4 regions of the Streptomyces sp. NPDC107528 genome follow, and region 3 is predicted to be linked to each of the others. Evidence: riboswitches for the same ligand, from Rfam matches in the RefSeq annotation. Region 3 holds a riboswitch; each other region holds the start of a gene.
The links. Region 3 has a riboswitch for cobalamin ahead of ACZ7L5_RS09615 (cobalamin biosynthesis protein). Riboswitches for the same ligand answer to the same signal wherever they lie in the genome.
Positions count from the first base shown of each region.

Region 1: linked by a shared signal. The riboswitch ahead of metE (5-methyltetrahydropteroyltriglutamate--homocysteine S-methyltransferase) and the one ahead of ACZ7L5_RS09615 (cobalamin biosynthesis protein) in region 3 are both predicted to bind cobalamin.
Region 2: linked by a shared signal. The riboswitch ahead of ACZ7L5_RS21375 (ribonucleoside-diphosphate reductase subunit alpha) and the one ahead of ACZ7L5_RS09615 (cobalamin biosynthesis protein) in region 3 are both predicted to bind cobalamin.
Region 4: linked by a shared signal. The riboswitch ahead of ACZ7L5_RS04465 (ABC transporter substrate-binding protein) and the one ahead of ACZ7L5_RS09615 (cobalamin biosynthesis protein) in region 3 are both predicted to bind cobalamin.

Region 1 covers NZ_JBVKAV010000005.1:252,334-259,350, reverse strand. Annotated here, with positions in the region: gene aceB (malate synthase A) at 1-122, shown strand, start outside; gene ACZ7L5_RS18075 (3-hydroxybutyryl-CoA dehydrogenase) at 119-988, shown strand; cobalamin riboswitch at 1,252-1,475, shown strand; gene metE (5-methyltetrahydropteroyltriglutamate--homocysteine S-methyltransferase) at 1,641-3,959, shown strand; gene ACZ7L5_RS18065 (hypothetical protein) at 4,127-4,378, opposite strand; gene ACZ7L5_RS18060 (dolichyl-phosphate-mannose--protein mannosyltransferase) at 4,707-6,392, opposite strand; gene ACZ7L5_RS18055 (MBL fold metallo-hydrolase) at 6,410-7,017, opposite strand, start outside.
Region 2 covers NZ_JBVKAV010000006.1:347,769-354,785, forward strand. Annotated here, with positions in the region: gene ACZ7L5_RS21370 (ribonucleotide-diphosphate reductase subunit beta) at 1-315, opposite strand, end outside; gene ACZ7L5_RS21375 (ribonucleoside-diphosphate reductase subunit alpha) at 315-2,756, opposite strand; cobalamin riboswitch at 2,881-3,019, opposite strand; gene ACZ7L5_RS21380 (hypothetical protein) at 3,368-5,047, shown strand; gene ACZ7L5_RS21385 (hypothetical protein) at 5,032-5,439, shown strand; gene mctP (monocarboxylate uptake permease MctP) at 5,470-7,017, opposite strand, start outside.
Region 3 covers NZ_JBVKAV010000002.1:1,001,797-1,008,813, reverse strand. Annotated here, with positions in the region: gene ACZ7L5_RS09640 (alpha/beta hydrolase) at 1-148, opposite strand, end outside; gene ACZ7L5_RS09635 (class II aldolase/adducin family protein) at 400-1,131, opposite strand; gene ACZ7L5_RS09630 (lysozyme) at 1,340-2,089, shown strand; gene ACZ7L5_RS09625 (inorganic phosphate transporter) at 2,254-3,486, shown strand; gene ACZ7L5_RS09620 (hypothetical protein) at 3,539-3,760, shown strand; cobalamin riboswitch at 3,876-4,015, shown strand; gene ACZ7L5_RS09615 (cobalamin biosynthesis protein) at 4,118-5,059, shown strand; gene ACZ7L5_RS09610 (cobyric acid synthase) at 5,056-6,606, shown strand; gene cobN (cobaltochelatase subunit CobN) at 6,603-7,017, shown strand, end outside.
Region 4 covers NZ_JBVKAV010000001.1:932,221-939,237, forward strand. Annotated here, with positions in the region: gene scpA (methylmalonyl-CoA mutase) at 1-1,092, opposite strand, end outside; gene ACZ7L5_RS04460 (methylmalonyl-CoA mutase family protein) at 1,092-2,894, opposite strand; cobalamin riboswitch at 3,036-3,216, shown strand; gene ACZ7L5_RS04465 (ABC transporter substrate-binding protein) at 3,277-4,356, shown strand; gene ACZ7L5_RS04470 (FecCD family ABC transporter permease) at 4,353-5,369, shown strand; gene ACZ7L5_RS04475 (ABC transporter ATP-binding protein) at 5,366-6,145, shown strand; gene ACZ7L5_RS04480 ((2Fe-2S) ferredoxin domain-containing protein) at 6,147-6,506, shown strand; gene ACZ7L5_RS04485 (gamma-glutamyltransferase family protein) at 6,635-7,017, shown strand, end outside.

The sequences.
Region 1 (7,017 bases), on a different contig from region 3:
CGCCCGTCGACGAGATCCGCGCCCTGTTCGAACGGACGGCGCTGGCAGGCGAGTTGCCGCAGTTCTTCACTCCGGACGCGTACACCCGGCACCTCGTGAAGCGGACGGAGGCCGGCGCGTGAGCGGGGGCATCCGGCGCGTCGGGGTGGTCGGCGGCGGGCAGATGGGGGCCGGGATCGCCGAGGTGTGCGCACGGGCCGGGCTCGACACCGTGGTCTGCGAAGTGGACGCGGTCGCGGCCCGCGCGGCACGGGACCGGGTGGCGGCATCACTCGGCCGCGCGGTGCGCCGCGGCAAGCTGGAGGAGGCCGCGGCTCGGGACGCCCTCGCCCGCATGGTCTTCAGCGGCAGCCTGGACGATCTCGCCGACCGGCAGCTCGTCGTCGAGGCGGTCGTCGAGAACCCGGCCGCCAAGACCGAGGTCTTCGCCACGCTCGACAAGATCGTCGAGGACCCGGAGGCGGTGCTGGCGACCAACACCTCCTCACTCCCCGTCATGCGGCTCGGCATGGCGACCGGCCGGGCCGACCGGGTCGTGGGCCTGCACTTCTTCAACCCGGTGCCGGTGCTGCCCCTGGTGGAGGTCGTGACCTCGCTGCACACGTCGGGGACGACCGTCGCCGCCGTCGAGGACTTCGCGGTCCGCGCGCTCGGCAAGACCGTCATCCGCTCCCAGGACCGGGCAGGCTTCGTCGTCAACGCTCTGCTCATCCCGTACCTGCTGTCCGCGGTCCGGATGGCGGAGTCCGGCTTCGCCACCGCCGCCGACATCGACACGGGCATGGAGCTGGGCTGCGCGCACCCCATGGGCCCACTGAAACTGGCAGACCTGATCGGGCTGGACACCATCGCCTCGATCGCCGAGTCGCTCTACGACGAGTTCAGGGAACCCCTCTACGCCCCTCCCCCGCTGCTCCAGCGGATGGTGGAGGCGGGACTGCTCGGCCGGAAGACCGGCCGCGGGTTCCACGTCTACGACCAGGACTGAGGGCCTGGTACGCCGCGGGCCGAGGGGCCCAGGTCGCCGCCGGGAGTGAGGGTTCCCGCGCGGCGGACACAGGGGAAGGGCGGGAAGCGCGGACGCGGCGCGCTTCCCGCCTTGTGGCGTTGCGAGCCCAGGGACGCTCGGGAAGCTCGGGGATCTCAGGGAACTCCCGGCACTCGGGGAGCTCGGGGAACTCGGGCACACGGGTGTCCCATTTCACCATCCGAAAGACGGACGCCGTCCGCCCCTGCGAGGTGCCACCCCGTAGGCTGGCGGGTGCAGCTGGTTCGCCCCGCCCTCCAGGTGGGATGCGTCGCAAGAGGGAACCCGGTGGGAATCCGGGACTGCCCCGCAGCGGTGAGTGGGAACGACCGCCGTCATCCGCACTGGGCCCGACGAACGGGGCCTGGGAAGCGACGGCCAGTAGATGTCCTCCGGTCAGGAGGACGTGCCCGCGAGTCCGAAGACCTGCCAACTGCCCGCGCGCGGACACCTCGCGCGCGGACATCCCGGTGACCTCGAGGGCGGGTCGGCGTACATACCAGGCGGACGACCGTGCCCAGCCGCGCACGCTCCGACCGTCGGGTTCGTCACCCCTTCGCGCTCTCGTCCCGTCCCCGGGATTCCAGGGATTCATCTCGCGAAGGAGATCTCCGTGACCACGAAGTCCGCAGCCGCGGCAGCACGGGCCACCGTGTACGGCTACCCCCGCCAGGGCCCGAACCGGGAACTGAAGAAGGCGATCGAGGGCTACTGGAAGGGCCGCGTCACGCCCGACGCCCTGCGCACCACGGCCGCCGAACTGCGCGCCGCCAACTGGCGTCAGCTGGCCGACGCCGGCATCCACGAGGTCCCGACGGGCGACTTCTCGTACTACGACCACGTCCTGGACACCACCGTCATGGTCGGCGCGATCCCCGCGCGGCACCGGGACGCCGTCACGGCCGATACCGTCGACCGCTACTTCGCCATGGCCCGCGGCACGCAGGACGTGGCACCGCTGGAGATGACGAAGTGGTTCGACACGAACTACCACTACCTGGTGCCGGAGTTGGGCCCGGACACCGTCTTCACGGCCGACTCGGCCAAGCAGGTCGCCGAGCTGAAGGAGGCCTTGGCGCTGGGCCTGGCCGCCCGCCCCGTCCTGGTCGGCCCGGTCACCTACCTGCTGCTCGCCAAGCCCGGCCCCGGTGTGCCCGCCGACTTCGAGCCGCTGACGCTCCTGGACCGCCTGTTGCCGGTGTACGCCGAGGTTCTCGCCGACCTGCGCGCGGCCGGCGCCCAGTGGGCACAGCTCGATGAGCCCGCACTCGTGCAGGACCGCACCCCGGCCGAGCTGAACGCCGCCGAGCGCGCCTACCGCGATCTGGGTGCCCTCACCGACCGCCCGAAGCTGCTGATCGCCTCGTACTTCGACCGGCTCGGCGACGCCCTGCCGGTGCTGGCGAAGGCCCCCGTCGACGGGCTGGCACTGGACTTCACCGAGTCCGCCGCCGCCAACCTCGACGCGCTCGCCGCCGCCGGCGGTCTGCCCGGCAAGCGCCTGGTCGCCGGCGTGGTCAACGGACGCAACATCTGGGTCAACGACCTGGAGAAGTCCCTGTCCACCCTGGGCACCCTGCTCGGGCTGGCCGACCGGGTCGACGTGGCCGCCTCCTGCTCACTGCTCCATGTGCCCCTGGACACGGGTCTGGAGCGGGACATCGAGCCACAGGTCCTGCGCTGGCTGGCCTTCGCGAGGCAGAAGACCGCCGAGATCGTCACCCTCGCCAAGGGCCTCGCCCAGGGCACCGACACCATCGCCGCCGAACTCGCCGCCAACCGGGCCGACCTGACGTCCCGCGCCGGCTCTCCGATCACCCGCGACCCGGCCGTCCGGTCCAGGGCGGCGGCGGTCACCGACGCGGACACCCGCCGCTCACAGCCGTACGGCGAACGGGCCGCCGCGCAGCGCGCCCAGCTCCGCCTGCCGCTGCTGCCGACCACCACCATCGGCTCCTTCCCGCAGACCGGCGAACTGCGCACCGCACGCGCCGATCTGCGCGGCGGGCGCATCGACGCCGCAGGGTACGAGGAGCGCATCAAGGCCGAGATCCAGGAGGTCATCTCCTTCCAGGAGAAGACCGGGATCGACGTCCTCGTGCACGGCGAGGCCGAACGCAACGACATGGTCCAGTACTTCGCCGAGCAGCTCACCGGCTACCTCGCCACGCAGCACGGCTGGGTCCAGTCCTACGGCACCCGTTACGTCCGTCCGCCGATCCTGGCCGGCGACATCTCCCGCCCCGAGCCGATGACGGTGCGCTGGACCCAGTACGCCCAGTCCCTCACCTCCCGTCCGGTCAAGGGCATGCTCACCGGCCCGGTCACCATGCTCGCCTGGTCCTTCGTCCGCGACGACCAGCCGCTCGGCGACACCGCCCGGCAGGTCGCCCTCGCCCTGCGCGACGAGGTCAACGACCTGGAGTCCGCAGGCACTTCGGTCATCCAGGTCGACGAGCCCGCGCTGCGCGAGACGCTGCCGCTGCGCGCCGCCGACCACCCGGCCTACCTGGACTGGGCCACGGAATCCTTCCGCCTCACCACCAGCGGCGTACGCCCGGACACACAGATCCACACGCACATGTGCTATGCGGAGTTCGGCGACATCGTCCAGGCCATCGACGACCTCGACGCCGACGTCATCAGCCTGGAAGCGGCCCGCTCGCACATGCAGGTGGCCCGCGAACTGGCCGAGCACGGCTACCCGCGCGAGGCGGGACCCGGCGTCTACGACATCCACTCCCCTCGCGTACCGAGCACCGAGGAGGCAGCGGCCCTGCTGCGCAAGGGACTTGAAGCCATCCCCGCCGAGCGGCTCTGGGTCAACCCCGACTGCGGCCTGAAGACCCGCGGCTGGCCCGAGACGCGCGCCTCCCTGGAGAACCTTGTCGCCGCGGCCCGCACGGTCCGTGAGGAACTCTCCGCGTCCTGAGACCGGGAGCGATCTGCCGGGGAGCTGACGCCCGAGTTCCGCTCCCTGGCATGATCCTTTTCAGCCGTGTGTGTGATGACTACTCACCCCACAACCCATCCCTGAGCCGTGCGCAGTCGGGACGGCAGGTCACAGGGTGGCGCCGCCAGCGACTCCGTCCCTGGCGATCAGCCCCGAGTCACCAGCTCGTCGCCGGCCAGGACCCCAGCATCAACAACGTCGGCAACAGCCTGCACGCCCTGCTCGCCCACCCCGGCCAACTCGCCGCGCTCCGCGACGATCCCGCCCTCCTCGCGACCGGCATGGGGGAACTGCTGCGCTACGAGGGCCCGTTGCCCTTCACCAGCTGGCGGGGCACCCCGGAGCCCGTCGAGTTCGGCGATGACCGTCCCGGCGGACGAGTCCCTGTTCCCCTGCATCGGCGCGGCCAACCGGGACCCCACGCGCTTCCCCGACCCCGACCGTCTCGACCTGAGCCGCCCCACGCCGGGCCATCTCGTCTTCGGCCACGGCGCGCACACCGGCAACTCGGACGGCCGCGCGTACGGCCTCGGCCTGGAGAGCAGGCCGCTGCCCTGCGGCGGCCGGTGCCACGGTCGACGGCGGGCAGGCGACGGTCATGGTGAACCTCGGCCCGGGTGGTCCGGACGCACAGAGCGACGACATCAAGGCGGCCGTACGGACGGCGCTCTGCGAGTGACGAGAGGGACGCCTCGCGAACAACCGGCAGGCGGGCCCCCGTTGGACTCATATCCAGGTGTCGAGCCACATTCTGGCGTGCCAGTCGGCGTAGGGGATCGTCTGCCCGCTGTAGATCGGGAAGAAGTAGATGAAGTTCCAGGCGATGAGCAGGACCAGCGCGCCCGCCGCGACCGCACCCCCCGTACGGCGCGTCTCGCCCGCCCCGGGCGGACCCAGCAGCGCGCCGAGCATCATCGCCACGGCCAGGCACAGGTACGGCACGAAGACGACCGCGTAGAAGGAGAAGATCGTGCGGTCCTGGTACAGGAACCAGGGCAGGTAACCGGCGCCCACCGCGCACAGGATCGCGCCGGCGCGCCAGTCGCGGCGCAGGGCCCACCGGTAGAGCAGATACGCAAGGGCGAAGCACGCCGTCCACCACAGCAGGGGCGTGCCCAGGGCGAGGATCGTCTGCGAGCAGTCGACCGTCGTGCGGCAGCCGTCCGTTCCGGGTTCCGGCGACTCGTAGTCGAACAGCACCGGGCGGCCGAGGACCAGCCAACTCCAGGGGTTGGACTCGTACTTGTGGAAGCTGTGCAGCCCCACGTTGAACTGGTACACCCCGTACTCGTAGTGCCACAGGCTGCGCAGTGGGGCCGGGATCCACGACCAGGTGCCGCCACGGCCGTCGGCCCAGTGGCGCGCGTAGCCGTGGTCGGAGCGGAACCAGCCGGTCCATGTGGCCACGTACGTCACCACGGCGACGGGGACCAAGGACAGCACCGACCATCCGAGGTCCTTGCGCAGTACCGACCGGTACGGGTGCCGGGCCCCTGCCACGCGGCGGGAGCCGACGTCCCACAGCAGGGTCAGGACCATGAAGAAGGCGAGGAAGTACAGGCCGTTCCATTTGGTCGCGGCCGCCAGCCCCAGGAAGAAGCCGGCCGCGAGCCGCCATGGACGTACTCCCGCCCCGGCGTGCTCGCCGGTGTGACGGTCCGGGCGGGCATGGCCGTCCTCACCGACGGGCAGGGCGGCCGCGAGTCGGGCCCGGGCGTGGTCGCGGTCGATCAGCAGGCTTCCGAAGGCCGCCAGTACGAAGAACATGACGATCAGGTCCAGCAGTGCCGTGCGGCTCATCACGTAGTGCAGGCCGTCCACGGCCAGCAGCGCGCCGGCCAGGCAGCCCAGCGCCGTCGAACGGAACAGGCGCCGACCTATTCGGCACAGCATCAGCACCGACAGCGCGCCCAGGATCGCCGTCATGAAGCGCCAGCCGAACGGGTCGAGACCGAACATCCACTCGCCGACGGCTATCACCCACTTCCCCATCGGCGGGTGTGCGACGAAGGCGCCGGTGTCGGAGAGCGGGATCACCTGAGGGTCCGCGAGTATCTGCGGGTCGGCGATCTTGCGGTCGGGCCAGGTGCCCTCGTAGCCGAACTGCAGCAGGGACCAGGCGTCCTTGGCGTAGTAGGTCTCGTCGAAGACGACGTCCCGCGGACGCCCGAGGTGCCAGAGGCGGATCGCCGCGGCCAGGGCGGCGACGAGTACCGGCCCCAGCCATGCGAGCCATTCGGTCGGGATGCGGGTCGAGGGCTCGGGGAAGGGCGGGACGAGACGTTCGCGGGTGTCGGTCCGAGGGCGTCCGACGTATCCGAACCGGCGCAGACGGGCCTGCCATTCGTCGGGAGTTGCCGTCGGCGGGGTGCCGTCGAGGACCTGGGCCCGCGACACGCTGCTACTCGTCATCGGATGACCTTAAACGGTCACCCGTCGCTGACGGTGCCCTGCCTCGGCCATGCCCGCGGGAACGGTACTGCCCGCAGGGACGCAGCGGCGACAGGGGTGTGCTCGGCCGCCGCATGAAGCCGCCCGGCGCGCAGGACGATGGCGCCGCTGCGGAGCATCGAGTCGACCAGTTCGGCCGCGAAGTCCTCGGGCCCCCGGTTCAGTTGTCGTGCCGCGTCGGTCAGCCATGCTCGTGCGAGCAGGTAGGAATCGACCTCGGCGGAGGGCACTCCGTCGCGGATCATCAGGGCGAAGGCGAAGATTCTCCGGGCGCCGTACCGGACCGGTCCGGCCGGATCGTCGACGAGGCGCTGTGCGCGGCGCAGTGCGGTGGCGAAGGCGGCCCCGGGGTCGGTGGGGATCGGTCCGTGTGCGGGCAGCAGCACGTTCGGGTCGAGGTCCGCCAGCCGGCGTAGGGAGTTGAGCGCGAGGGTCGCGGCGTCGGGTCCGTCGAGGGCGAGGTTGATCCAGCCGACATCGTAGTCGGACAGCGCGTCGCCGACGGCCAGCAGCCGCTCCTCCGGCTGCCACAGTGCCAGGTGGCCCGGCGTGTGTCCGGGGGTGGACACGACCTGCCAGTCGGCAT
Region 2 (7,017 bases), on a different contig from region 3:
GGCCTCCTCGAAGAGCTGCCTGCTCAGGTACAGGCGCGCCTCGGGGGAGTTGATGTGCTTGTAGAGCGTGAGCACCAGGTTGTTCGCCACGATCGAGTCGCCCGTCGCGAAGAACGCGACCAGCCGGCCGATCATGTGCTGCTCGCCCTCGGAGAGCTTCGCCAGGTCGGCGACGTCCGAGTGGAGGTCGACCTCCTCGACGGTCCAGGTGTTCTTGATCGCGTCGCGGTAGCGCTCGTAGAAGTCCGGGTAACGCATGGGGCGCAGGGTCAGCTCGAAGCCCGGGTCGAGAAGGTTGGCGTTACGGGTGGTCATTACTGGCAGGCCTCGCAGGACTCGGGGTTTTCCAGGGAGCAGGCGACGGCGTCGGGCTCGGCGACCTGCTGGACGGGGATGGTCTTCTCGGGCTGGGCGGCCTGACCCTGGGCGGCGCGGGCGATGCGGGTCGCCGGGCGCGAGCGCAGGTAGTACGTCGTCTTCAGACCCGACTTCCAGGCGTACGCGTACATCGAGGAGAGCTTGCCGATGGTCGGCGTCTCCAGGAACAGGTTCAGCGACTGTGCCTGGTCGAGGAACGGGGTCCGCTGTGCCGCCATGTCGATCAGGCCGCGCTGCGGGATCTCCCACGCCGTGCGGTAGAGCCGCCGTACGTCCTCGGGGATCCAGGCGAACTCCTGCACCGAGCCGTTCGCCTCACGCAGCGCCTCACGGGTGCGGGCGTCCCAGACGCCGAGCTCCTTGAGCTCGTTGACCAGGTAGGAGTTGACCTGGAGGAACTCGCCGGAGAGCGTCTCGCGCTTGAACAGGTTGGAGACCTGCGGCTCGATGCACTCGTAGACACCGGCGATCGACGCGATGGTCGCGGTGGGCGCGATGGCGAGGAGCAGGGAGTTGCGCATGCCGGTCGTGGCGATACGGCTGCGCAGGGCCGCCCAGCGCTCCGGCCAGGTCAGCTCGACGTCGTAGTGGTCGGGGTGCAGAACACCCCTGGCGGTACGGGTCTTCTCCCAGGCCGGCAGCGGGCCGTTGCGCTCGGCGAGGTCGGTGGAGGCCTCGTAGGCGGCGAGCATGATGCGCTCGGCGATCCGGGTGGACAGGGCTTTCGCCTCGGCCGAGTCGAAGGGCAGGCGCAGTTTGAAGAAGACGTCCTGCAGGCCCATCGCGCCGAGTCCGACCGGCCGCCATTTCGCGTTCGACCGACCCGCCTGCTCGGTCGGGTAGAAGTTGATGTCGACGACCCGGTCGAGGAACGTGACGGCCGTGCGGACGGTCGCGTCCAGCCGCTCCCAGTCGATGTCGCCGGTCATCGTGTTCACGAAGGCGCCGAGGTTGACCGACCCCAGGTTGCAGACCGCCGTCTCCCCGTCGTCCGTGACCTCCAGGATCTCCGTGCAGAGGTTGGAGGAGTGCACGACATGGCCCGGCAGGGCCGTCTGGTTGGCGGTGCGGTTGGCGGCGTCCTTGAAGGTCATCCAGCCGTTGCCGGTCTGCGCGAGGGTACGCATCATGCGGCCGTACAGGTCACGGGCCGGGATGGTCTTCTTCGCGAGCCCGGCCGCCTCCGCCTTGCGGTACGCCGCGTCGAACTCCTCGCCCCACAGGTCGACGAGATCCGGCACGTCCGACGGCGAGAACAGCGACCACGACTCGTCGGCGTTGACCCGGCGCATGAACTCGTCCGGGATCCAGTGCGCGAGGTTCAGGTTGTGCGTACGGCGGGCGTCCTCACCGGTGTTGTCCCGCAGCTCCAGGAACTCCTCGATGTCGGAGTGCCAGGTCTCCAGGTAGACCGCGGCGGCCCCCTTGCGCCGGCCGCCCTGGTTCACCGCGGCGACCGAGGCGTCGAGGGTCTTCAGGAACGGGACGATGCCGTTGGAGTGCCCGTTGGTGCCGCGGATCAGCGAACCCCGGGAGCGGATGCGGGAGTACGACAGGCCGATGCCGCCGGCGTGCTTCGAGAGGCGGGCGACCTGGTGGTAGCGGTCGTAGATGGAGTCCAGCTCGTCCTTGGGGGAGTCGAGGAGGTAGCAGGACGACATCTGGGGGTGCCGGGTGCCGGAGTTGAAGAGGGTGGGGGAGGAGGGGAGGTAGTCGAGGCGGCTCATGAGCCCGTAGAGCGCGGCGACTTCGTCCACCGACCGGGCGGTGTCGTCCTCGGCGAGACCGGCGGCGACGCGCAGCATGAAGTGCTGGGGCGTCTCGACGACCTTGCGGGTGATGGGGTGCCGCAGGAGGTAGCGGCTGTGCAGGGTGCGCAGCCCGAAGTAGCCGAAACGGTCGTCGCCGTCCGTGTCGACCAGCGCGTCGAGGCGGGCCGCGTGCAGGCGCACGAACTCGGCGGTCCGGTCGGCGATCAGGCCCTCGCGGTGCCCGACCGCGACCGACCCGGTGAAGGACGTGACGCCCTGCGAGGCGGCTTCGGCGGCGATGGAGAGGGTCAGCAGCCGGGCGGCGAGCCTGCTGTAGGCGGGGTCCTCGGAGATCAGGCCGGCCGCCGCCTCGGTGGCCAGCTCGCGCAGCTCCGCCTCGTCCGCGAACGCGGACCGGCCGCGCAGCGCGGCGGCGGCGACCCGGCCGGGGTCGGCGTCGGGGAGGTCGGCGGTCAGCTCGGTCAGGATCCGCAGCAGATCGGCACCGTGGCCCGCAGGGCCTCCGTTGAGGGTGGCGGTGGGAGACGGGTGGGCGGTTCCCGGAGCGTCCTCGTCCGTGAGGACGGTAGGAACGGCTGAGGCCGGATCTGCGGGCGCGATGGTCACGTGGGGGCTCTCCCTCGCTCGGCACGGGGGCCTCGGCGAGGGCAGGGGGCAGCACACGAGCGCACACGGCGTCGCGTCCACCGGCCCATTCCGCGAGGCCCGGACGTCGGGCGCACCGGCCGGGTGGCCGGGCGCGCTGTCGGCAGGTCCTCGGACTGACTCCTGCGCACGCCGGTCCTGGAACAGACATGCACAAGTACACCGTTGCGGGACAGTTCCGGATTCGCACCGGATTCCCCTGCGGCGACAGCGAGCATGAGCATACATCTTGTGCTCACCCGCCACGCCACCCCCAGATGTTGTGTCGTGCTGGTTTCAGAGCGTCAACTTGTGGGTGAGGAGCGTGATGTCGGCGAGGTGCGGGATCGGGCTCCGGTCCCGCTCGGGCATGCGGACGAAGCCCGGGGTTCGTGGATCGCCGTCCTGGAGGCCGGCCTGGGCGGTGATCTCGCCGAGGGCCGCCGGGTTGCGGGGGTTCCGGGAGTGCTTCGCCTTCGACCGGTACGGCAGGCGCGGGAACGTCTTCTGCGAGTGGCACCGGCGGCAGATCTGGGACGTGCTGTGCCGGGCGGATCGGCCCGGACGAGAGGAGGCGGCTGCGCGGCGGCAACATGGACCAGTGCCGCGCCGCCCTCGCCCGGATCGCGCGCAACGCGGACAAGCTCGGCCTGGCGGAGGGCTTCGAGCGCAAGGTCCGTTTCCCGCACAGCATCATCCAGGCCTACTTCGGCTACCGGGTGCTGTGGCAGCCGGGCGAGCGGGGAGCCGGCGAGCGCGTCGAGCAGGTGCTCCAGCCACCCGGACCCAGCCGCGAACAGCTCATGGCCCTGGTGCTGTTGTCGCGCCGCCGGGCGGCGCGGGTCAGGGCCCGCCGGGAAGGCGTACGGGCCGAGGTGACGAAGGAGGTCGAGGAACGGCTTCGACGGTCACGGGTGCGCGGGCGCACCCTGGCCCACCGGCTCTGCAAGGCCGCGGAACGCCGCACCGACGATCCGAAGGCGCTCGATCTCTACGCGGCCGCCGTGGAGATCGAGAGCGTGGAGGACTCTCCACGGCTGCTGGGCGACATCCTGGACGAAGTGCGCGGGACCTGGACCGGTTTCAAGGGCGACCGGCGCAGGCTCGACGACGCCAAACTGAGGCTGCTCAGGCAACTCGGAGCCGCCCTGCGCAGCGTCTCCGACCGGATCGACACCACCCCGCTCTACGAACAGCTCGTCCAGATCGGTGTGAAGGAACCCTCCTGCTCGATACGCCTGGCCGTCGCCCAGGAGTTCGGCAGCGGCGGCAATCCGGCCTTCGCCGTGGTCCGCGGGCGGATCGGGCTGAACACCGACCCCGGGCAGGAGTACAGCGACCGGCTCGGCGAGCTGAAGGCCTGGAAACGCGGTGAGTACGAGCAGTGGGCCGAGCGCATGGCGCGGGCGCGGGCGACGGGCGCGCCCTCACGGGCCAGGACCGAGCGCATCGGGCGGCTGCAGCAGGACCGGCGCGAGCTCAATGAGGAGTACCGCAGGAAACGGGTCGTTCTGTTCCGGGAGTTCGTGATGCGTGCCTGGATGATCCCCATGCTGCTGGGCTCCGTCGACGAGGCACACCGTGACGAGGCCCGCGAACGCCTCACCAAGTGGCTGCGCCATCTGGACCCGAAGGCGACCGGCGGCGCCCCCGATCTGCCGCTCGCCCTGGAGGCCGCGCTGGCCCAGGGCTTCAAGTACGCGGCCAACCGCCGGATCCGGCATCCGCGGGCCTACCAGGGGGGTCGCGCGGACCTGATCCGGCAGGCGGAGACCGTGCTCCAGCAGTCCCGGTGCTGGTACGCGCAGCTCATGCTGCTCCAGGCGCTGTGCCTGTGGAGGCTTCCCGACACCGTCGGCTCCACGAGCGGGAGCGGCACGCGACGCCGGGCGGGGACGGGCACGACGACGGGCGCGAGCCGCCACGGGCGCTGGGCGGAGCGACCCCCGTGCAGACCGTGGAGCGCTGGCTGTCGATGGCCGGCACGGCGAACCGGGCACCCGGGCATCCCGAGGCGAACGGTGCGTCGCCCCCGCGGCCCCTGCATCCGTTCGTCGCCGAGGCGGGGGACCTGGTGGCCCTCACCCTGGAGACCGGGCAACCCGAGCGTTTCCTCTGGATCGACGAGAAGGGCGTCGCCGACAACATCGGCGCGCGCACCGGCAACCCCCGGCACTACAGCAAGCACAACCTGTGGATCCCGCCCTCGGTCGGCTGGAGCACCCTCGACGCGCGCGCCCAGTGCCTGGTCGCCGACGTGCTGGTGTTGCTGAACCTCATCGAACGGGACGGGCATCCGGACGAGGTCGAGGAGCGGATGATCCGCGCGGAGCAGCCGGGGACGTCGTCACTCCCGCCGTGCATCCGCAGCGATCGCCGCCCGCTGCGGCCCGACCTGCGGGCCGGCATGGCGGACCCGCCCGCGCCGGGGACGACCTGTCCGCCCGACTGCAAGTTCCAGCTCTGCCCCTACCCGCCCCGGGGCTGTGTGCCGCGCGGGGAGATCCGGGAGCCGTTCTGCCGCCAGCAGCAAGGCCTTTTGGCGGGGCGAGTACGCCGATGTCTTCCCAGGGGCCTGCGCAGGAAGACACCGCACTGGGTCAGCATGCGGGTGCGCGAACTCGACGGTTTCTGGCAGCAAATGGCCGGGCGCACGCGCAGCTAGTGCGGTACGCCCGGCCTTCTGCCTACTGGGTCAGTGGCTCGTCCCCGCCGTGGCCGGCGGCAGCTCGACCTGGACGCCCGGGTCGCCCGCGTCCGCCGTGTAGTCCTCCGGCTTCGTCTCGTCGATGCCCTCGGGGGCCTTGGCGGCCTTCAGGACGAAGGTCAGGACCACCGTCACCACCACGTTCAGCACGAACGCCGTGAGGCCGATGTAGCCGATCTCGCCGATGCCCGGGATCTCCTTCGCCGAACCGCCGAAGTGCTTCTGGGTCGGGGAAGCGACGCCGTACGCGGCAACCGTGCCGTAGATCATGCCGACGGCCCAGCCGGCCAGCAGGGCCCAGCGGTGGAACCAGCGTGTGAACAGGCCGCCGACCAGGGCCGGGAAGGTCTGCAGGATCCAGATGCCGCCCAGCAGCTGGAAGTTGATGGCGACCGTCTTGTCCATGGTGAGGACGAAGACCAGCGCGCCCACCTTCACCAGCAGGGACACGATCTTGGAGACCTTGGTCTCCTGTGCGGGCGTCGCGTCCGGCTTGATGAAGTCCTTGTAGATGTTGCGGGTGAAGAGGTTCGCAGCCGCGATCGACATGATCGCCGCCGGCACCAGCGCACCGATGCCGATCGCCGCGAAGGCGACGCCCGCGAACCAGGCGGGGAACATCGTCTCGAACAGCTGCGGAATCGCCAGCTGGCCGTTCTGCACCTTGATGCCGGCCGCGATCGCCATGAAGCCCAGCAGCGCCAGCAGGCCCAGCATCAGGGAGTACAGCGGCAGGATCGTGGTGTTGCGGCGGATCACCTCACGGCTGCGCGAGGACAGCGTCGCGGTGATCGAGTGCGGGTACATGAACAGCGCGAGCGCGGAGCCCAGCGCCAGCGTGGCGTACGTCCACTGCCCCGCCTCGGCCGGGACCAGCGAACCGCGCGGCGCGCCCGTGGCCGGGTTGGTCTGGCTGTACGCCTCGCCCGCCTTGGCGAAGATCTCGTCGAAGCCGCCGAGCTTGATCGGGATGTAGATGATCGCCACCGCGATGACGATGTAGATCAGCGTGTCCTTCACGAACGCGATCAGCGCGGGCGCGCGCAGGCCCGAGGAGTAGGTGTACGCGGCCAGCACACCGAACGCGATGAGCAGCGGCAGGTCCTTGATGAACCAGTTGGTGTTCTCACCGCCGCCGACGCCCATCACGTCCAGCACGGCCTGGATGCCGACCAGCTGGAGCGCGATGTACGGCATCGTCGCCAGGATGCCGGTGACGGCCACCGCCAGCGACAGGCTCTTCGAGCCGAAGCGACCGCGCACGAAGTCCGAGGTCGTCACATAGCCGTGCTTGTGGGAGACCGACCACAGGCGGGGCAGGAACGTGAAGATCAGGGGGTACACGAGGATCGTGTACGGCACGGCGAAGAAGCCGGCCGCGCCCGCCGCGTAGATCGCCGCGGGTACGGCGACGAAGGTGTACGCCGTGTACAGGTCGCCGCCGAGCAGGAACCAGGTGACCCAGGTGCCGAACGACCGGCCGCCCAGGCCCCATTCGTCGAGGCTGTTCTCGTTCTCGGCCTTGCGCCAGCGCGC
Region 3 (7,017 bases):
GCACGGTGAGGCGGGGTTCGGTGGGCAGGGGCCTGCCGGGGGGCGCCGTCAGGGCGACGCCACTGGCGAACCGCCCGGCGGCGACGCTTGCGGCGCCGGCGGCCAGGGCCACGGTGACGGCAGCGGCCGTCGCTTTGACAGTGCGCACCCATCCAGTGTCCGGGCGGACGGGGGTGGCGGCCAGTGGGACGTCACTGCCGTGGGCTATGCGGGGGTTTCGGTGCGTGTCACTGCCGTGTGCTTGCAGGGTGTGCGGCGTCGGCGTGGGCCTGCTGGGGGCTGCCGCCCCCAGACCCCCGCTGTCGGCCTGAACGGCCTCGTCCTCAAACGCCCGACGGGCTGGATGATGCGGACCGGCATCGAAGAACGGTCACAGGCACCCGAGCCCACACCCGCACGTCACCCCCGCTGCCCGTACCCCCGCAACCGCTCCGCCACCTCCGCCAGCTGCCCCTGCGACAGCAGCGTCGGGGACAGGCCCGGTACCGAGGACGCCGTGAGCCACAGGCGGGACATCCACTCCAGCTGGGCCGTGCGGTCGTAGGCCTGGTCCAGGGTCGTGCCGTAGGCCATCGTGCCGTGGTTCTGGAGGAGGCAGGCGGTGCGGGCGGTGAGGGCCTGGAGCATGTTCTCGGCCAACTCCTGGGTTCCGTACGTCGCATAGGGGGCAACTCGGACTGGGCCGCCGAGGGCGGCGGACATGTAGTGGATCAGCGGGAGCTCGGGCACCAGGGTCGAGACGGCCGTCGCATGGACCGCGTGGGTGTGGACGACGGCGCCGGCGTCCGTGGCGCGGTAGACGGCGAGATGCATGGGGAGCTCGCTGGTCGGCACCAGCGTGCCCAGCACCTGCCTGCCGTCCAGGTCGACCCCTGTCAGATCCTCCGGCGTCAGGCGGTCGTACGGCACTCCCGACGGTGTGACCAGCACGGTGTCGTCGACCCGCACCGAGACGTTCCCGGACGTGCCGACGACCAGTCCGTCGGCGACGGTCCGGCGGGCCGTCGCCACGAGGACCTCCCAGGCCTCCGCCTCCTCGGGGCGCGCACTGCGGCCCCACGACTCCCCCACTTCCTGTGCGCCCTTCCGCTCGTCCCGCGCACCCCGCTGGTCCCGCCGCTCCTCAGCCATGCGGCGATCCTGCCAGGCACGGCGGCGGCCCGGCATCAAGTCGCCGCCGGGCCGGGGCACTTTAAGGGGGGAAGACCGGCGTCCGGCAGAGTGCATACCGGGACATACCCCACCTCTCTCCAGCTTGGCCTGGGATCGATCAGGATTCAACGATCTTCCCGTAGCCTCTGGCTGATTTGTCGTGCACGCCGCCATTCCGGGGGGAAATATGGCCCGTGATCGCAAACCGTCCCGTCACCGCTCCCGCCTCCTCGCGATATCCGTCGCAGCGCTCACGCTCGGCGGAACCGCACTCGCCGAGACACCGGCCGCGGCCGCCGGCAAACCCAAGGGCCATGACGTCTCTTCCCACCAGAAGAACGTCAACTGGCAGAGCTCGAAGAGCAAGGGCGCCAAGTTCGTCTACGTCAAGGCGACCGAGTCCCACACCTACCGCAACCCCTACTTCGGCCAGCAGTACAACGGCTCCCGCAACGCCGGCCTGATCCGCGGCGCCTACCACTTCGCGCTGCCGAACAAGTCGTCGGGCAGGACGCAGGCCGCCTACTTCGTGCGCAACGGCGGCAGTTGGCGGTCCGACGGCTGGACTCTGCCGCCCGCCCTCGACATCGAGTACAACCCGTACAGCAAGCACAAGTGCTACGGGCTGAGCAAGGCGAAGATGGTCAGCTGGATCCAGTCCTTCAGCAACGAGGTGAAGCGGCTGACCGGGCGCCGTCCGGTGATCTACACGACCACGCACTGGTGGAACAACTGCACCGGCGGCAGCCGCGCCTTCGCCTCGAACCACGCGCTATGGATAGCGCGCTACGACTCCTCCAGCGCGGGGGCGCTGCCGGCCGGATGGCAGTTCTGGACCATCTGGCAGTACGACAACGGCAGCGGGAGCCTGCCCGGTGACCAAAATCTCTTCAACGGGTCCATGAGCCAGCTGAAAAAGCTTGCCCGAGGCTACTGACCTTGCGGCGCCTGGGCCGCGCGACGGCCGAGGGACAGGGGCCTCGCCCACCGGACGATTAACCCCCTCCTACGGACACCGTGCGGCTCACCCCAGTTCACCTTCCGTTCACTCAGGTTACCTACGTTCATCCAGCCAATGACCTCGAACGATTGCCTGGGTAAATGGAAAACTTCTCGCTGATCCTCGCGATTGTGGTGGTAACCGCACTCGCGTTCGATTTCACGAACGGTTTCCACGACACCGCCAACGCGATGGCCACCACCATCTCGACCGGTGCGCTCAAGCCCAAGGTCGCGGTGGCCATGTCCGCCGCGCTGAACCTTGTAGGCGCTTTCCTCTCCGTGGAGGTCGCCAACACGATCTCCAAGGGTCTCGTCGACGAGACCGGCATCCGTCCCGAGGTCATCTTCGCCGCGTTGGTCGGCGCGATCCTCTGGAATCTGCTGACCTGGCTGGTGGGCCTGCCCTCCAGCTCCTCGCACGCCCTGATGGGCGGTCTGATCGGCGCCACCATCGCCTCGGCCGGCGTCGGCGCGGTCCACGGCGACGCGCTCGTCACCAAGGTGCTGATCCCGGCGATCGCCGCCCCGCTGGTCGCGGGAATCGCGGCGCTGCTGGCCACACGCCTGACCTACTCGCTCGGCAAGAAGGCCGACGGCGAGTCCGCCAAGAAGGGCTACCGCGCCGGCCAGATCGCCTCCGCCGGCCTGGTCTCCCTGGCCCACGGCACCAACGACGCGCAGAAGACGATGGGCATCATCACCCTCGCCCTGGTCGCCGGCGGCACCCTCGCGCCCGACTCCGACCCGCCCATGTGGGTCATCCTCTCCGCGGGCCTGGCCATCGCGCTCGGCACCTACCTCGGCGGCTGGCGCATCATCCGCACCATGGGCAAGGGCCTGACCGACCTTCAGCCGCAGCAGGGCTTCGCCGCCCAGACCAGCGCGGCCACCGTCATCCTGGCCTCCTCCCACCTCGGCTTCTCCCTGTCCACCACGCACTCCGTCTCCGGCGCGGTGATGGGCGCGGGCCTCGGCCGCAAGGGCGGCGTGGTCCGCTGGTCGACGGCGACCCGCATGTTCGTCGCCTGGGGCCTCACCCTCCCGGCCGCCGCGCTGGTCGGCGCGATCGCGGAGTACGTGACGGGCTTCGGCGCCTGGGGCACGGGTGTCGTCGCGGTCTTCCTGGTCGCCTCCAGCGCCGCGATCTGGAAGATCTCCCGTCGCGAGGTCATCGACCACACCAACGTCAACGAGTCCGACGAGCCGGCCGGCGTGGTGACCACGGCCATGGCCGCCGTGACCCCGCCGCCCGTGGGCACGGCGACCGAGGAACTCACGGCCACCATCCCGGCCCAGTCCTCGGAGCCGAAGCCTTCGAAGGCCACGGTCTGATGCAGCCGGTCACTCCAGTCACTCCCCCTCACTCACTCGAGAAAGCAGCAGCATGAAGATCGACTGGGCGGCACTCGGCTCCGTCTTCGGCGTCAGCCTCGTGGTCACCGTGGCCCTGGTGGGCCTGTTCACCCTCGGCATCGCGGGCCTGTCCCGGCGCGAACGGGCCGTGGCGCAGGGCGACTCGGCCTCTCTCGCGGTCACCGGCGCGTACGCGTGCTTCGCGGCCTGCGCGGCGGCAGTGGCGTACGGCATCTATCTGATCGTGGCCTGACGCACGGCGCGCATCACCTGAAACACCGAGGTGCGGGACGGATCACCGTCTCGCACCTCACTGCTGTGTGGGCCTTCGCACACTCTCCCTTCGCAGGTCAACGGCAAGTTGACGGCCGTTCCAACCCCGTGGTGGACTGCCGGAGCCATGTGCGGCGGCAGGAGAGGAAGCCGGTGTGAATCCGGCGCGGTCCCGCCACTGTCACCGGGGTAGATAGCCCCGGGAGCCAGGAACTCTCACCGCCGATCTCGTCGAACCAGGGCGCGGACACCCTGAGTGAGGACATAACGCGATGCACGCCTGCCGATCGACATGCAGAACCGGACCCTCGTCTGACTCGACGATCGGCTGACCCCGATGCGTGCCGATCGCGTATTCGCGTACGGCGCCGCCGCCGGCCTTCTCGGTGATCTGTTGCTCGGCGATCCTCGCCGAGGGCATCCGGTCGCCGTGTTCGGAAGGACCGCCGCCGCCGTGGAACGGGTGTTGTGGCGCGACCACCGCGCATGGGGTGCGGTACACACCGCCGTGTGCGCCGGTGGCGCCCTGGCGCTCGGTGCCGCCGCAGCCCGTGCCGTACGTACGTCGCCAGCCGCCTCCGTCGCGCTGACCGGCGCCGCCACCTGGGCGGTCGTCGGGGGGACTTCGCTCGCCCGGGAGGCCCGGGTCATCGGGCAGGCGCTCGAAGCGGGGGACATCGCGGGCGCACGTGCCCGGCTGCCGCATCTGTGCGGGCGGGATCCACAGGCGCTGGACGCGGACGGGATCGCACGGGCGGTCGTGGAGTCCGTCGCCGAGAACACCTCCGACGCGGTCGTGGGTGCGCTGGTGTGGGGCGCCGTGGCCGGCGTTCCCGGGCTGGTCGGGTTCCGGGCCGTGAACACGCTCGATGCCATGGTCGGGCACAAGTCGCCCAAGTACCGCCGGTACGGCTGGGCTTCGGCGAGGCTCGACGACGTGGCGGGGTGGCCGGGGTCGCGGCTGACCGCCGTACTCGCCGCCGTCGCCGGGGCCGACCCCCGTGGAGCGGTACGGGCCTGGCGTACCGACGCCGCCAAGCATCCGAGCCCCAACGCCGGTCCCGTGGAGGCCTCGTTCGCGGGGGCGCTCGGGGTGCGGCTGGGCGGGACGCTGTCCTACGGCGGACGCGTCGAGCGTCGGCCCGTGCTGAACGGGGACGGGCGGGCCGTCGGCACGCGGGACATCGAACGGGCCGTACGGCTGTCGAAGCGCGTGGGCTGGCTGGCGCTCGGCGTCTGTGTCGCCGCGCGCCACATCGTGAAGGGACGTACCTCATGACGGGCGGTGGTCTCCTCGTCGCCGGCACCACGTCCGACGCGGGCAAGAGCGTCGTCACCGCCGGGATCTGCCGGTGGCTGGTGCGCCAGGGAGTGAAGGTCGCGCCGTTCAAGGCGCAGAACATGTCCCTCAACTCGTTCGTCACGCGCGAGGGCGCCGAAATCGGGCGGGCGCAGGCCATGCAGGCACAGGCGTGCCGGGTCGAGCCGACCGCGCTGATGAATCCCGTGCTGCTCAAGCCCGGTGGTGAGCAGAGCAGTCAGGTGGTGCTGCTGGGCAAGCCGGTGGGTGAGCTGAGCGCACGCGGTTTCTTCGGGGGGTCTGGGGGGCCGACCCCCGGGGAGAGGCTGCACGGCGGGCGGCAGCAGCAGCTGCTCGGGACCGTGCTCGACTGTCTCGCCGAGTTGCGGGGCACGTATGACGCGGTGATCTGTGAGGGGGCCGGCTCTCCGGCGGAGATCAATCTGCGGCGGACCGACATCGTCAACATGGGGATCGCCCGCAATGCCGGGCTGCCCGTGCTGGTGGTGGGTGACATCGACCGCGGTGGCGTGTTCGCCTCCTTCTTCGGGACGGTCGCCCTTCTCTCGCCCGAGGACCAGGCGCTCGTCGCCGGGTTCCTGGTGAACAAGTTCCGCGGGGACGTCAGCCTCCTGGAGCCGGGCATCGACATGCTGCACGGCCTCACCGGACGCCACACCTACGGCATCCTCCCCTTCCAGCACGGCCTCGGCATCGACGAGGAGGACGGGCTGCGGGTGTCCCTGCGCGGGACCGTGCGGGAGTCGAACGTCGCCCCGCCCGTCGGCGAGGACGTGCTGCGGGTCGCCGTCTGTGCCGTCCCGCTCATGTCCAACTTCACCGACGTCGACGCCCTGGCCGCCGAACCCGGTGTCGTCGTGCGGTTCGTGGACCGGCCGGAGGAGCTGGCGGACGCGGATCTCGTCATCGTTCCGGGGACCCGGGGAACGGTCCGCGCGCTGGAGTGGCTGCGGGAGCGGGGGCTCGCGCAGGCCCTGAAGCGCAGGGTCGCCGAAGGACGGCCCGTCCTCGGCATCTGCGGCGGCTTCCAGGTCCTCGGCGAGCACATCGAGGACGAGGTCGAGAGCCGGCAGGGTCATGTCGAGGGGCTCGGCGTCCTGCCCGTGCGGGTGCGGTTCGCCCGCGAGAAGACCCTCACCCGGCCGGTGGGAGAAGCCCTCGGCGAGCATGTCGCGGGGTACGAGATCCACCACGGGGTCGCCGAGATCCATGGCGGGGAAGCCTTCCTCGACGGCTGCCGGGTCGGCCAGACCTGGGGCACGCACTGGCACGGCTCGCTGGAGTCGGACGGTTTCCGGCGGGCCTTCCTGCGCGAGGTGGCCGCCGCCGCGGGCCGCCGCTTCGTGCCGGCCCCCGACACGTCGTTCGCCGCGCTGCGCGAGGAGCAGCTCGACCGGCTCGGCGACCTGATCGAACAGCACGCTGACACGGACGCGCTCTGGCGGCTCATCGAGTCGGGCGCGCCGCAAGGACTGCCTTTCATTCCACCGGGAGCGCCCGCATGAGCACTGTGTTGTTGTTGTCGACCGCCGACACGGACCTGCTGGCGGCCAGGGCCGCCTCCGGTGCCTCGTACCGGATCGGCAATCCGACCCGCGTGGACGTCGCCGAGGAGCTGCCCGCGCTCATCGAGGGCTCGGACATCGCCGTCGTACGGCTACTGGGCGGCAAGCGTGCCTGGGAGGACGGGCTCGCCGCGCTGAAGGCCGCGGGCATCCCGACCGTGCTGCTCGGCGGCGAGGCCGTCCCGGACGCGGAGCTGATGGCCGAGTCGTCCGTCCCGGCCGGTGTGGTGGCCGAGGCGCTGAGGTACCTCGTCGAGGGCGGGCCCGCCAACCTCACCGAACTCGCGCGGTTCCTCTCCGACACCGTGCTGCTGACGGGCGAGGGGTTCGTCGAGCCGCAGAAGATGCCGG
Region 4 (7,017 bases), on a different contig from region 3:
GTGCAGCGACTGCGTGTGGCCCTGCGTCGCGGCCATCGCCTCGACACATGTGCGCGTGACGTTGTTGAACACGTCCTGCGCGGTCAGCGACCAGCCCGAGGTCTGCGAATGGGTGCGCAGGGACAGCGACTTGGAGTTCTGCGGGTCGAACTGCTTCACCAGCTTCGCCCACAGCAGCCGCGCCGCCCGCAGCTTGGCGACCTCCATGAAGAAGTTCATGCCGATCGCCCAGAAGAACGACAGCCGGGGCGCGAACGCGTCCACGTCCAGGCCCGCCTCACGGCCCGCGCGGATGTACTCCACCCCGTCCGCGAGCGTGTACGCCAGCTCCAGGTCGGCCGTGGCACCGGCCTCCTGGATGTGGTACCCGGAGATGGAGATCGAGTTGTAGCGCGGCATCCGCTGCGAGGTGAAGGCGAAGATGTCGGAGATGATCCGCATCGACGGCTTCGGCGGATAGATGTAGGTGTTGCGGACCATGAACTCCTTGAGGATGTCGTTCTGAATGGTCCCGGCCAGCTTCTCGGGCGGTACGCCCTGTTCCTCCGCCGCCACGATGTACAGCGCCAGCACCGGCAGCACGGCGCCGTTCATCGTCATCGACACGGTCATCTTGTCCAGCGGGATGCCGTCGAAGAGCTGGCGCATGTCGTAGATCGAGTCGATCGCCACGCCCGCCATGCCGACGTCGCCCGTCACACGCGGGTGGTCGCTGTCGTAGCCCCGGTGGGTCGGCAGGTCGAAGGCGACCGACAGGCCCTTCTGGCCGGCGGCCAGGTTGCGCCGGTAGAACGCGTTGGACTCCTCGGCGGTCGAGAAGCCCGCGTACTGGCGGATCGTCCAGGGCTGGTTGACGTACATCGTCGGGTACGGGCCGCGCAGATACGGCGCCATGCCCGGGTAGGTGCCCAGGAAGTCCAGGCCCTCCAGGTCACGGCCGGTGTACAGCGGCTTGACCGCGATGCCTTCCGGGGTCTCCCACAGGGGCTCGTCCCCGCCAGTGGCCTGCTTGACGGCCGTGCGCCACTCGTCGGCGCCGCCCGCGGCGGCCGGGGTCCCCAGCTCGATCCCGGAGAAGTCGGGGATTCCCATCAGGACACTCCCATGCGGTCGAGGGCGGCGGACAGCACGGCGACCGCGTCGCAGCCCGCGAAGACGTAACTGTCGACATCGGTGTACTGCCCGGGGCGGCCCGCGAGGAACACGTGTGTGGCGCCCGCCGACCTGAACTCGGCGGCCTCGGCCTCGGCCTGCTCCTCGTAGAGGGCGTCACTGGAGCACAGGCACACCTCCGTGGCGCCGCTCTCCTCGAAGGTGCCCTCGGTGACCGGCTCGACGCCGCCCGCCTGGAAGAGGTTCGAGGCGAAGGTGAGGCGTGCGGTGTGCGCGGCGGCCGGGCCGAGCGCGGCCAGGAAGATCCGCGGCCGGGAGCCCGTGGCGGCCAGGTGGGCGTCGGAGCGGGCGCGCAGTGCCTCGTACGCCTCGTCGCGGCGGACCCGCGGGAGGCCGCCGGACCGGGGCTCCGGCGCGGGCGCACGCTCCACGGGCGGCTCGGTGAGGTTCGGGAACTCGCTGACGCCGGTGATCGGTTCGCGCCGCTTGGCGAGCTTGCCGGTGCGCGCCTGCCACGTCTCGGCGAGGTCCTGGCCCAGCTGGCCGGAGCGCAACGCGGCCGCCTGGCCGCCGGCCTGCTCGATCCGCTGGAAGAACGCCCAGCCCGCCCGGGCCAGTTCGTCGGTGAGGGACTCCACGTACCAGGAGCCGCCCGCCGGGTCGATCACCCGGGCGAGGTGCGACTCCTCGATGAGGATGGTCGAGGTGTTGCGGGCGATACGCCGCGCGAACGCGTCCGGCAGGCCGAGCGCGTGGTCGAAGGGCAGCACGGTCACGGCGTCGGCGCCGCCGACCCCGGCGGCCAGCGTGGCGACCGTCGTGCGCAGCATGTTCACCCAGGGGTCCCGGCGCGTCATCATCACCGGCGAGGTGACGGCGTGCTGCACCTGAGCGCTGGGCGCCCCGCAGACCTCGGTCACCCGCGCCCACAGCCGGCGCGCGGCCCGCAGCTTGGCGATCGTCAGGAACTGGTCGGCGGTGGCCGCATAGCGGAACTCCAGCTGGGCGCAGGCCTGTTCGGCCGTCAGCCCCGCCTCGGTGAGCTCGCGCAGATACGCGACACCGGTCGCCAGCGAGGAGCCCAGCTCCTGGGCGGCCGAGCCACCGGCCTCGTGGTACGGCAGCGCGTCCACGGTCAGCGCCCGCAGCCCCGGGTACTCCTCGGCGCACTGCCGGGCCAGCGCGGCGACCGGCGCGAACTGTGAGGACGTGCCCGTACGGGCCTCATGGCCGAGCGGGTCGGCGCCGAGGTTGCCGCGTGCCGCCTCCTTGGCGACGCCCCGCTCCGCGTACTGGCGCAGCAGCTCCCGTGCGGCGGGCTCCACGTCGGCGCCGGCGTCGAGGACGACGGGGGCCAGGTCGAGATAGACACCCTCCAGGGCCCGGCCGAGCGACGACACCGGGATGCCGGCCTCGCCGAGGACCAGCCAGAGCGAGGTGACGCCGTTCTCCAGGTCCGCGAGCACCAGGCCGTCCGTGAGCGCCGTGTGCCGCTGCCGCAGGTCCCAGCCGCCGGCCGTGCTGCCCTCGGCGCGACCGCCGCGGACGAACGGGGCGAATCCGGGCAGGCCGGGATCGGGCGCGGCTTCGCGCGAGGTGTAGAGGGGGCGGGTGCGCAGCCCGTCCTCCAACGCAGTGGACAGGGCGTCTTCCGCAGCCGGGCCCGAGACGTCCTTGCCCGACTTGCGCAGCACGCCTTCCACCAGGCGTTGCCATTGCTCATGGGTTGCGTCAGGGAACTCGGCGGCCAGCGAGAGCCCGTCGTCAGGCAGGACCGTCATGCTCGGATGCTAGGTCAGATCATCAAAGGAGCAGCAGAGGGCACGGCTGTGACCTTGCCCTCTTCCAGGTTGTGACCTGAGTCTCCGCACCCTGTCGAGCCTCCGGAAACCCGGACGAACGACCCGGCCACGAGCTGGGCTTGATAGCCTCCGGGAGCCAGTCGAGCCACACCCGAGGCCAGGGAATCCGGTGCGAATCCGGAACTGACGCGCAGCGGTGAGGGGGACCGGCGGGGCACAGACGCACGCCACTGGGAGACCGGGAAGGCGCCCCGTCGGGACGAACCCGAGTCCGAAGACCTGCTGGCACCTCCACGCCCCCGCGCGGAGGACGTCCGTAGGCCAGGCTCCGCGTACGAGCCCCGACAACCGAGGCACGCCTGTGTACCGTTTTGCCCTCCGTCCCGCCGCCCTGCTGCTCGCGCCCGCCCTCCTGCTCACCGCGTGCGGCGGCTCGGGAAGCGGCAGCGCCGAGGACACCGGGAAGTCCGCCGCCGCGGGCTACCCCGTCACCCTCGACAACTGCGGCCACAAGGTCACCCTGAAGGCGCCCCCGAAGCGGGCCGTGTCCCTCAACCAGGGCACCACGGAGATCCTGCTCTCCCTCGGCCTCGCCGACCGGGTGGTCGGCACGTCGACCTGGACCGACCCGGTCATGAAGGGCCTGGAGAAGGCGAACGCCTCCGTGCCGCGGCTCGCGGACAACGCGCCCTCCTTCGAGAAGGTCCTGGACGCCGACCCCGACTTCGTGGCCTCCTCCTTCGTCTCCACCCTCGGCAAGGGCGGCGTCGCCACCCGCGAGCAGTTCGAGGAGCTGGACGTGCCCACCTACGTCTCGCCCTCCGACTGCTCGGCGGGCAAGGACAACGACAGCGGCGGCGACGGCTCGCGCTCCACCCCGCTCACCCTCGACACCGTGTACGGCGAGATACGCGACCTGGCCCGCGCGTTCGGCGTCGCCGACCGCGGCGAGAAGCTCGTCGCCGAGCTGAAGGAGCGGGTGCGCAAGTCCATCGCCCAGCTGGACGCCTCCGATGTCACCCTCATGTACTGGTTCGCCAACTCCCAGTCGCCCTACCTCGCGGGCTGCTGCGGCGCGCCGGGTGCCATCACCCGCGCCGTCGGCGCGCGCAACGCCTTCTCCGACACCCACGACGAGTGGCCCCAGATCGGCTGGGAGACCGTCGCCGACCGCGACCCCGACGTCCTCGTGATCGGCGACCTCACGCGCAAGCAGCAGACCGCGGAGACCGCCGGGGCCAAGATCCGCTTCCTGGAAACAGACCCCGCCACCCGCAATCTGACCGCCGTGAAGAAGAAGCGGTACGTCCTGCTCAGCGGGCAGGCGATGAACCCGTCCATCCGCACGGTCGAAGGGATCGAGAAGGTCGCCGCGGCCCTGCGCGACTTCGGGCTCGCCGGGCCCGCCGGGCCCGCAGGACCCTCAGGACCCGCCAAGTGAGCGTCCGTACGCCGCTGCTGACCCTCGGCGGCCTGGCGGCGCTGCTCGCGTCGGTCGCCGTCGCCGTGACGATCGGGCCGGCCGACATCTCCACGGCGGACGTGTGGGCGTCCGTGGCCGCCCATCTCGGCCTCGGCGAGGGCAGGTTGGCGCCGCTGCGGGACGGCATCGTGTGGAACCTGCGCATGCCGCGCACGCTGCTCGCCGCCGTGTGCGGGGCCGGGCTCGCCGTGTGCGGGGCGGTCATGCAGTCGCTGCTGCGCAATCCGCTGGCCGATCCGTTCGTCCTCGGCGTGTCCTCCGGCGCGTCCACGGGAGCGGTCGCCGTGGTCGTGCTGGGGGCCGGCGGGGGAGTGCTCTCGCTGTCGTCGGGTGCCTTCCTCGGCGCGCTGCTCTCCTTCGCCATGGTGCTGCTGCTCAGCCACGTCCTCGGCGGCAGCACGGACCGGGTCGTGCTGTCCGGGGTCGCGGCCATGCAGCTGTTCTCCGCGCTGACCTCGTTCATCGTGCTGACCTCCGCCGACGCCGAGACCACCCGGGGCGTGCTGTTCTGGCTGCTGGGCTCGCTCACCGGCGCCGACTGGGGACAGGTCCTGCTGTGCGCCGCCGTACTGGCCGTGGTCCTCGCCCTCTGCCTCGGGTACGCCCGCACCCTGGACGCCTTCGCCTTCGGGGACGACGCCGCCGCCGGACTCGGCGTCCGCGTCGCCCGCACCCGGCTGGTCCTGCTCTGCGCGACCGCACTGCTCACCGCCGCCCTGGTCAGCTGCGCCGGCGCGATCGGCTTCGTCGGCCTGGTCCTGCCGCACGCCACCCGGGCCCTCACCGGCTCCGGCCACGCCCGTCTGCTGCCGGTCACGGCACTGACCGGAGCCGTCTTCCTGGTGTGGGTGGACACCGTCGCCCGCACCATCCTCGACCCCCAGGAGGTCCCCGTGGGCGTCGTCACGTCCCTCATCGGCGTACCGGCCTTCATCGCCGTGCTCTACCGAGGACGGAGGACGGCGGCATGACCAGCCTGCGCGCGGACCGTGTCGTACGGCGCCTCGGCGACAAGGTCGTCGACGGCGTCACCCTCACCCTGACTCCCGGCGAGACCGTCGGCCTGCTCGGCCCCAACGGGTCCGGCAAGTCGACCCTGTTGAGACTCCTCGCCGGGGTGCTCGCCCCCACGGCCGGGGTCGTCTCCCTGGACGGACGCCCGCTGCCCGAGGCCGGCCGCCGCGCCACCGCCCGGCGGGTCGCCACCGTCGAACAGCACGCCCACACCCAGACCGAACTGACCGTCCGCGACGTCGTCGCCCTCGGCCGCATCCCGCACCGCCGTGCCTGGACGCCACCGACGGCCGCCGACGCCGAGGCCGTCACCGCGGCCCTCGCCCGCACCGGCCTCACCGACCGGGCCGCCCAGTCCTGGCACAGCCTCTCCGGCGGCGAACGCCAACGCACCCAGATCGCCCGCGCGCTCGCCCAGGAACCCCGCGAGCTCCTGCTCGACGAACCCACCAACCACCTCGACATCCAGCACCAACTCGACCTGCTGGCCCTCGTCGCGAACCTCCCGGTCACCACCGTGATCGCCCTGCACGACCTCAACCTCGCCGCGATGTACTGCGACCGCCTGCTCGTGCTGCGCGAAGGACGCGCGGTCGCCGAGGGCACCCCGGCAGACGTGCTGACACCGGCGCTCATCGAGCAGGTCTACGGCGTCCGTGCCGAGGTCACCGACGACCCCGGCCACCCGGTGATCCGCTTCCTGCGCCCGGCCGGCCCCGTGGGGCGGTGCTGACGTGCGGACACCCTCGGAACAGCCGGTGCCCAGCCGGATCGTGGTGTGCCGGGACTGCTGCTGCGGCACCCCGAAGGTGCCCGGAGTCGATCACGCGCAGCAGACCGCGCGACTCGCCGAGAACGCGCCGGTGCGCATCTCCGACTGCCTCGGCGTGTGCGAACACGCCAATGTGATCGTCGTCCAGCCCTCCGCCGCGGGCCGCGCCGCAGGCGGCCGTCCCGTCTGGCTCGGCCTCGTCAACGATCCCGACGCCACCGAGGACATCATCACCTGGGTCAGGGCCGGCGGCCCCGGCGTCGCACCCTGCCCCGACGTGCTCGACCTCTACACCTTCACTCCGCCCAGGCGCGCACGATGAATCGGACGATCACTCACGGGCCACTCACCACTCACACCGAACCAGCCCCGGCGGAAGGTTGAACCTCGAACGGGTAGTCCCTGAAGATCGGATGGACCGATCCGCGCGACAGCGAGGTGTCAGACCCGATGTTCACCACCCGCCCCACCCTCCAAGGCACGTTCGGCATGGTGTCCTCCACCCACTGGCTCGCCTCGCAGTCGGCGATGGCCGTACTGGAGGGCGGCGGCAACGCGTTTGACGCCGCCGTGGCGGGCGCGTTCGTGCTGCACGTCGTCGAGCCGCATCTCAACGGCCCGGCCGGCGAGGTGCCGATCCTGATCGCCCCGGCGGACGGCGAGGTGCGGGTGGTGTGCGGGCAGGGCGTGGCGCCCGCCGGGGCGACCGTCGCGCACTACCGGGGGCTAGGACTGGACCTCGTACCCGGGACCGGACCGCTCGCCGCCGCCGTGCCCGGCGCCTTCGACGCCTGGATGCTGCTGCTGCGGGACCACGGCACCAGGCCGCTCGC